DNA from 3 places in the Rahnella perminowiae genome. Region 1 is predicted to be linked to each of the others. Evidence: predicted binding sites of a transcription regulator. Region 1 holds the regulator's gene; each other region holds the start of a gene.

Region 1 (2,273 bases):
ATCGTTAATCATGTCATCTTTCACTTTTGCGCTGTTTCACCCTTAAAGCTATATCGGCTCGTTTCCCGAAGGTCACAAGCCGATGCCCGAAGGTTTGTAGCACAGGGTTGGCTACATGAATGTCAGTGCTGTTTCAGTTTGTCTTTATGTTTATTCAGCTGTCGGGCCAGTTTATCAACCAGCCCGTCAATCGCTGCGTACATATCCTGATGTTCCGAGGTGGCATGTAATTCGCCTCCGTTCACATGCAAAGTGGCTTCCGCTACTTTCTGCACCTTTTCCACGCTCAACACCACATACACCTGATTAATCCTGTCGAAATACTGCTCGAGCTTAGCCAGTTTCGACGTGATGAACTCTCTCAGGGGATCCGTGATCTCAATGTGATGTCCGGTAATGTTGAGCTGCATAATGTCTTCCTTCTCTGTTGAGGTCAAACTAACTGTTTACGTTGGTTTGAGGGCGGGATGGACAAAGACTCTCGGTATTTGGCGACAGTCCGGCGCGCAACCATAATTCCCTGATCGGAAAGCAGGGTTGCTAACTTGCTGTCACTGAGCGGTTTTACAGGATTCTCCGCTGCGATTAATTTCTTCACCAGCGCCCGGATCGCGGTTGACGATGCCTCGCCGCCGCTGTCTGTACTGACATGGCTGGAGAAGAAATACTTCAGTTCGAAAATACCACGCGGACTGTGCAGGAACTTTTGTGTCGTCACGCGTGAAATCGTCGATTCGTGCATTTCCACGGCACTGGCAATATCGGCCAGCACCATAGGTTTCATAAATTCTTCACCCAGTTCAAAGAACGCCTGCTGCTGCTCAACGATGCAGCGCGTCACTTTCAACAGCGTGTCGTTACGGCTTTCCAGGCTTTTAATTAACCACTTGGCTTCCTGCAGATTGCTGCGGATAAATTGCCCGTCGCTGTCGCTGCGTGTGGAGTTACCCATCGCGGCGTACTGCTGGTTAATCTTCAGACGCGGAATGCTGTCGGAATTGAGTTCTACCGTCCAGACCCCTGACACTTTACGCACCAGCACATCCGGGATCACGTATTCGGATTCGCCGGTATTGATCGACTGACCCGGACGCGGATCCAGAGACTGGATCAGAAGCATCGCTCCTTTGAGTGTATCTTCTTTTAACCGGGTTGATCGCATAAGTGCGCGGAAATCATGGTTCGCCAGCAAATCGAGATGTTCGCTGATGATAAGACGGGCTTCAGTGATGAAAGGCGTGTCAGTGGCATATTGAGACAGCTGGATCAGCAGACAATCGCGCAGGTCACGTGCTGCCACCCCCACCGGATCAAAACGCTGAACGCGTTTAAGCACGGCCTCAACTTCCTCCATCGTGATGTTTTCATCACCGACGCTTTCGAGGATGTCTTCAAGGGAGACGGTCAGGTAACCGGTGTCATCCACCGCATCGACAATTGATGTGGCAATCGCGGCATCAGTATCAGAAAACGGCGTCAGCTCAACCTGCCACATCAGGTAATCCTGAAGGGTCTGGGTGGTTTCACCCTGATAAATGGGCAGCTCGTCGTCGCTGTAATCATTACCGGTACCGGACGGCGTGCCTGCGGTGTAAATCTCATCCCAGGTCGCGTCGAGCGGCAATTCTTCCGGCATATCTTTTTGCTCGAGCGCCTCGCGGGTGTCTAACCCCTCGCTGTCGGTGGCTTCTACCGAGTCGATTTCTTCATGAAGGTCAGTTTGTTCCAACAGAGGGTTGCTCTCCAGCGCGAGTTGGATCTCCTGCTGGAGCTCAAGCGTGGACAGTTGCAACAAGCGGATGGCCTGTTGTAACTGGGGAGTCATAGCCAGTTGTTGGCTGAGTCTGAGTTGCAAACCTTGCTTCATATCTTGGCTTAATTCCGTTGATGAGTGAAAACGGCAACACTTCTGTCAGAGACGGCCTGTTTCAGTGTAGGTGGAAACAGGCACGGTTCCGGCGGCACAGATCACAGACGGAATTCTTCACCAAGATAAACACGTTTAACTTGTTCATCAGCAAGAATGTCGGCTGGCGTGCCGTGGGCAATCAATTTCCCCTGACTGACAATATACGCGCGTTCACAAACGTCGAGTGTTTCGCGCACGTTATGGTCAGTGATCAGTACGCCGAGGCCGCTGTCACGTAAATGCTCAATGATTTTTTTAATGTCGATAACGGAAATCGGGTCAACCCCGGCGAACGGTTCATCCAGCAGGATGAATTTAGGGTTTGCTGCCAGCGCACGGGCAATTTCCACACGACGTCGTTCAC
Region 2 (2,273 bases), on a different contig from region 1:
AGACCATTGGCAGGTTGTGTGGTTTGAAAGCTTCCTTACCAAAACCGGCACGTTTACCGAGCAGATACGCTCCCACCAGGCCTGCAATTGCGGCGTTAATGTGGACAACAGTACCACCGGCAAAGTCCAGCGCACCATCAGCAGCCAGGAAACCACCTGCCCACACCATATGAGCCATCGGGATGTAAGAGAAAGTCAGCCAGATCACCGTGAAAATCAGAACCGCTGAAAAACGTACACGCTCAGCGATACCGCCCACGATCAGCGCCACCGTGATACAGGCAAATGAGCACTGGAATGCAACATGAATCATCTGCGAGAAGGTGCCTGTCACAGAATCCAGTCCAATGCCTTTCATCATGACGTTGCTGAAACCCCCGAAGAACGCATTACCTTCGCTGAAAGCAAGGCTGTAGCCGTAGAGGATCCACAGAACGCAGACCAGAGCAAAGGTGACAATAACCTGAGTCAGCATGGACAAAACGTTTTTCGAACGCAGTAAGCCGCCGTAGAACAACGCTACGCCAGGTACGGTCATGAACAATACCAGCGCAGTACAAATCATCATAAAGGCATTATCAGCGCCGTTTGCCGCTGCTGGTGCTGCCGCCATGGCCAGCGAAGGCAGCAAAGCCACTGCACCAAGCCCCATCATGGATAAAAGTTTTTTCATTATTAACCCACCCCTGTTTCTCAAAACTGTTTTTTCTCATCTGATTTATCTCAAACCGATTGGTGTGAGAGAAAAGAACCTGAAATCACAGTGCTGCTTCGTCGGTTTCACCGGTACGAATACGGATAACACGTTGCAACTCAGCAACGAAAATTTTGCCATCACCGATCTTGCCGGTGTAGGCCGCTTTGCTGATCACGTCGATCACTTCATCAAGCTGATCGTCAGCGATAGCAATGTCGATTTTTACTTTTGGTAGGAAGTTCACGCTGTATTCCGCGCCACGGTAAAGTTCTGCATGACCTTTCTGACGGCCAAAACCTTTAACTTCCGTTACGGTCAGCCCCTGAATTCCAACAGCAGACAGCGCTTCACGCACGTCTTCCAGCTTAAAAGGTTTGATCACCACAGTAACCAGCTTCATTGTGCCACTCCTCGAATTAAGGGCCTGCCGTGAGAGGACTCACGCCCGATACGGATTGAATAAAGCAAAGGGTGTGCCAGAGTTGAAATTGGTCACAGATTCATGCAATTCCCACGTAATACGGCATTTTCAGAATAATCGTGACCCTGCGCACAGTTGCCAAATCCTATTCAGCACAGCAGCGCTCGCACCATTTAAGTGCTCATCGCTGCTTTTTAGTGCATCCGGATTGATAAAAAGGTTTTGCCTGCATGAATACAGTGCGGGGAAAGCTAAAAACGGGAAAAGAAAACCGGGGAAAAAAGATAGCCGGTACCGCGGAGAGACGGCACCGGGATAAGATTATGCGTTTTCTGTTGCAGGTGTAATCTGTCCGGCAGAAGCCAATTGCTGCCCGGCAAGTTGCAACTGATACATCTGATAATACCGGCCTTTTTCTGCCAGCAGCTGCAAGTGATTACCCTGCTCAACGGCTTGTCCGCGGTGCAATACCAAAATATTATCGGCATCTACGATCGTTGAAAGCCGGTGTGCAATAACCACAAGTGTAGTCTGCTGACGGATAGCCCGTAATGCGCGCTGAATTGCCTGCTCTGTGCCGGAGTCAATATTGGCCGTTGCCTCGTCAAGGATCAGAATTTCCGGTGCCTGCACCAAAACGCGCGCCATCGCCAATAATTGCTTCTGCCCGACAGAAAGATTATTGCCCTGTTCTCCCAGACGCGTATTGATACCTTCGGGCATTTCGCGCACCAGCGGTGAGAGCTGGACAATGTCCAGCGCATGCCAAACCTGTGCTTCATCAATATCACGGCCTAACGTGACATTGGCAAATACGGACTCTGCCAGAACGACCGGATCCTGTTGCACCATCGCAATACCTTTACGCAGGCTGGTATGCGATAAATCGGCGAGGTTACGCCCGTCAACCCGGATCTCACCTTTGTTTAGCGGATAATAGCCCATCAGCAGATTTGCCAGCGTGCTTTTACCGCTGCCGGTATGCCCGACCAACGCGACAAATCCGCGTGAAGGGACGTGCAAAGAAATGTTTTCCAGCACCCATTTATCCGGCAGATAAGCAAAGCTGACGTCTTTGATATCAATCTCACCGCTGGTCAGCAATTTATCATCGGGTCCATACTGCTGCTGCGTCCTGTCCATCAAATCAAAGAT
Region 3 (2,273 bases), on a different contig from region 1:
TCGCCGTGTGCGAAGTTAATCATGCCGATAATACCGTAAACCATGGTGTAGCCGATGGCGATCAACCCGTAAACAGCACCCAGCGTGATGCCATTAAATAACTGTTGCAGAAAGAATGAATCCATAAATACACAGTCTCTTTTTGTGACCGCGCCCGGCTAAGGCGCATTCATTAAAGCGAATAAAACATTATCGCTACAGCCGTCCGGACCCGGTCAGCGCACAAGAACCGTCGCGTACATGGAATACGTAAGGTCACTGAGCACTGCCCGGGTTCAAAATGGCAAATAAGCGTGCTTTATTCTTTCACTTCCTGATATTTGCCTTTGTCATCCCACTTATAAACCACGTAATCCGAAACTTTCAGATCGCCTTTGCTGTCCCAGGCTTTTTTGCCCATGACAGTATCCACGCTGTTGGCTTTCAGCCATTGGCTGGCTTTGGCGGAATCGCTGCCGCCGGTGGCTTTGAACGCTGCGGCAATGGCCTGAACGGAGGCATAGGAATAAAGGGTATAACCTTCCGGCTCAAACTTGCTGGCACGGAATTTATCGATGACCGCTTTACCTTCCGGGATCAGGCGCGGGTCTTTACCAAAGGTCATCAGGATGCCGTTGGTGTATTGCGGGCCACCTGCGGCGGTGACCATTTCTTCGTTCACGATGCAGTCACCGGAGAAGAAGGTGGCCTGCACGCCCTGCTCACGCATCTGGCGCACCAGCGGACCGGCCTCCGGATGGCAACCGCCGAAGAACACCACATCCGGTTTCTGCGCACTGATTTTGGTGACCAGCGCGTTAAAATCTTTTTCACCTCGCGACAGCCCTTCGTACATCACTTCCTTCACGCCACGCTTGTTGAGCGCCGCTTTGGTGGCATCCGCCAGCCCCTGCCCGTAGGTATCTTTATCATGGATAATGACCACTTTTTTGGCTTTCAGCTTGTCAATGATGTAATCGCTGGCAACCTGCCCCTGCTGGTCGTCACGTCCACACATGCGGAACATATCGCTCATGCCACGTTCGGTGATTTGCGGGTTGGTTGAACCCGGTGTGATGGCGATAATTCCGGCATCGTTATAAACCTCGGACGCCGGCATGGTAGAAGATGAGCAAAAATGCCCGACAACCGCCTGCACTTTATCCTGATCAACAAGACGGTTCGCCACCGCAACGGCCTGTTTCGGTTCGCAGGCATCATCACCCTGCACCAGTTTGATTTTCTCGCCGTTAATTCCGCCTGCGGCATTAATGTCATCAGCGGCCTGTGTGGCACCATGCCAGTACTGATCGCCATAGGTGGCATTCGGGCCGGTGAACGGGCCGGCGACGCCAATCACGATATCCGCACGCGCAGAAAACGCCGTGACCAGACAGCCTGCCAGCAACAAAGAAAGAGGACTTTTAATAAATTTCATCGACATCATCATGATCCTTAGGACTGAGTTAATGCAAAACGGGTGAAGGAAAACGCATGTAGCAAAAACACCAACACGAAGTCGTCATCTGAAAATGTGAAATTTAATGCTTAATCTTGAGACTGAGGATTCCCCGCTTATCACCAGGGGTGAAAACATCAAAGGTAAGAGACATAAGCAAAATATCTGCCAGTGTTACAGAACCTTTGAGAATGTTACGGGTTATGTGAGTATAGATAGCGGCGCAAGAGCGTTACGAACAAGTCACAGAAACAACGACGGGATCACATCGCACCGTGCTGGTGCACAATCGCGGTTTTGCACGCACTATTACGCTTAGTGACATTTTTATTCTTTGCTTCTTACGGCAGTTTGTTTTGTAATGCCGGCAAATGATTGCAACAGGAACCTGCTGAACAATGAAGAAATTATTCTGCCTGACGGCCGGGGTTCTGGCCCTGGCATTAACCGGCTGTGCCAGCGATTATGTGATTAATACGAAATCCGGCGACCAGTTTTTCGCCCACGGTGAACCGGATCGTGACCGCGATACCGGCATGACCAGCTATACCGACATGAACGGCGATTATCACCTGATGAACACCAATGATATTGCGGGTATTGTGAAAAAGTAGGTAAGACGGGGCCAGTCATCTGACACGAAGGCAAAATGTGGCCTGCCAGTGACAGGCCCGTTTTATTTAATAATATTGGCTCTCATGGCTTTCATTATCACCTGCACTCTATTTTTAGCCCCAAGTTTGGTCATGCAATTGTTAATGTGAAATACTGCTGTTCTTTCTGAAATTGACAGAATCCGGCTTATTTCCCAACTGGTTTTCCCTTCCGCAAGCCA

The links. Region 1 encodes sigma-54, which starts transcription at its own class of promoters, with help from an activator protein. Its sites were predicted from a motif close to GTTGGCACANNTTTCGCTNT; they were not measured.
Region 2: the regulator sigma-54 is predicted to act here: its motif matches at 1,159-1,178, upstream of glnK (P-II family nitrogen regulator).
Region 3: the regulator sigma-54 is predicted to act here: its motif matches at 1,592-1,611, upstream of J1781_RS24495 (branched-chain amino acid ABC transporter substrate-binding protein).

Annotation. Positions count from the first base shown of each region.
Region 1 is NZ_JAFMOT010000185.1:109,528-111,800, reverse strand. Features, by position in the region: gene ptsN (PTS IIA-like nitrogen regulatory protein PtsN) at 1-24, opposite strand, end outside; gene hpf (ribosome hibernation promoting factor) at 123-410, opposite strand; gene rpoN (RNA polymerase factor sigma-54) at 434-1,867, opposite strand; gene lptB (LPS export ABC transporter ATP-binding protein) at 1,969-2,273, opposite strand, start outside.
Region 2 is NZ_JAFMOT010000179.1:122,123-124,395, reverse strand. Features, by position in the region: gene amtB (ammonium transporter AmtB) at 1-673, opposite strand, end outside; gene glnK (P-II family nitrogen regulator) at 759-1,097, opposite strand; gene J1781_RS14995 (SmdB family multidrug efflux ABC transporter permease/ATP-binding protein) at 1,440-2,273, opposite strand, start outside.
Region 3 is NZ_JAFMOT010000188.1:201,813-204,085, forward strand. Features, by position in the region: gene J1781_RS24490 (ABC transporter permease subunit) at 1-125, opposite strand, end outside; gene J1781_RS24495 (branched-chain amino acid ABC transporter substrate-binding protein) at 299-1,423, opposite strand; gene J1781_RS24500 (YgdI/YgdR family lipoprotein) at 1,837-2,052, shown strand; gene J1781_RS24505 (autoinducer binding domain-containing protein) at 2,115-2,273, opposite strand, start outside.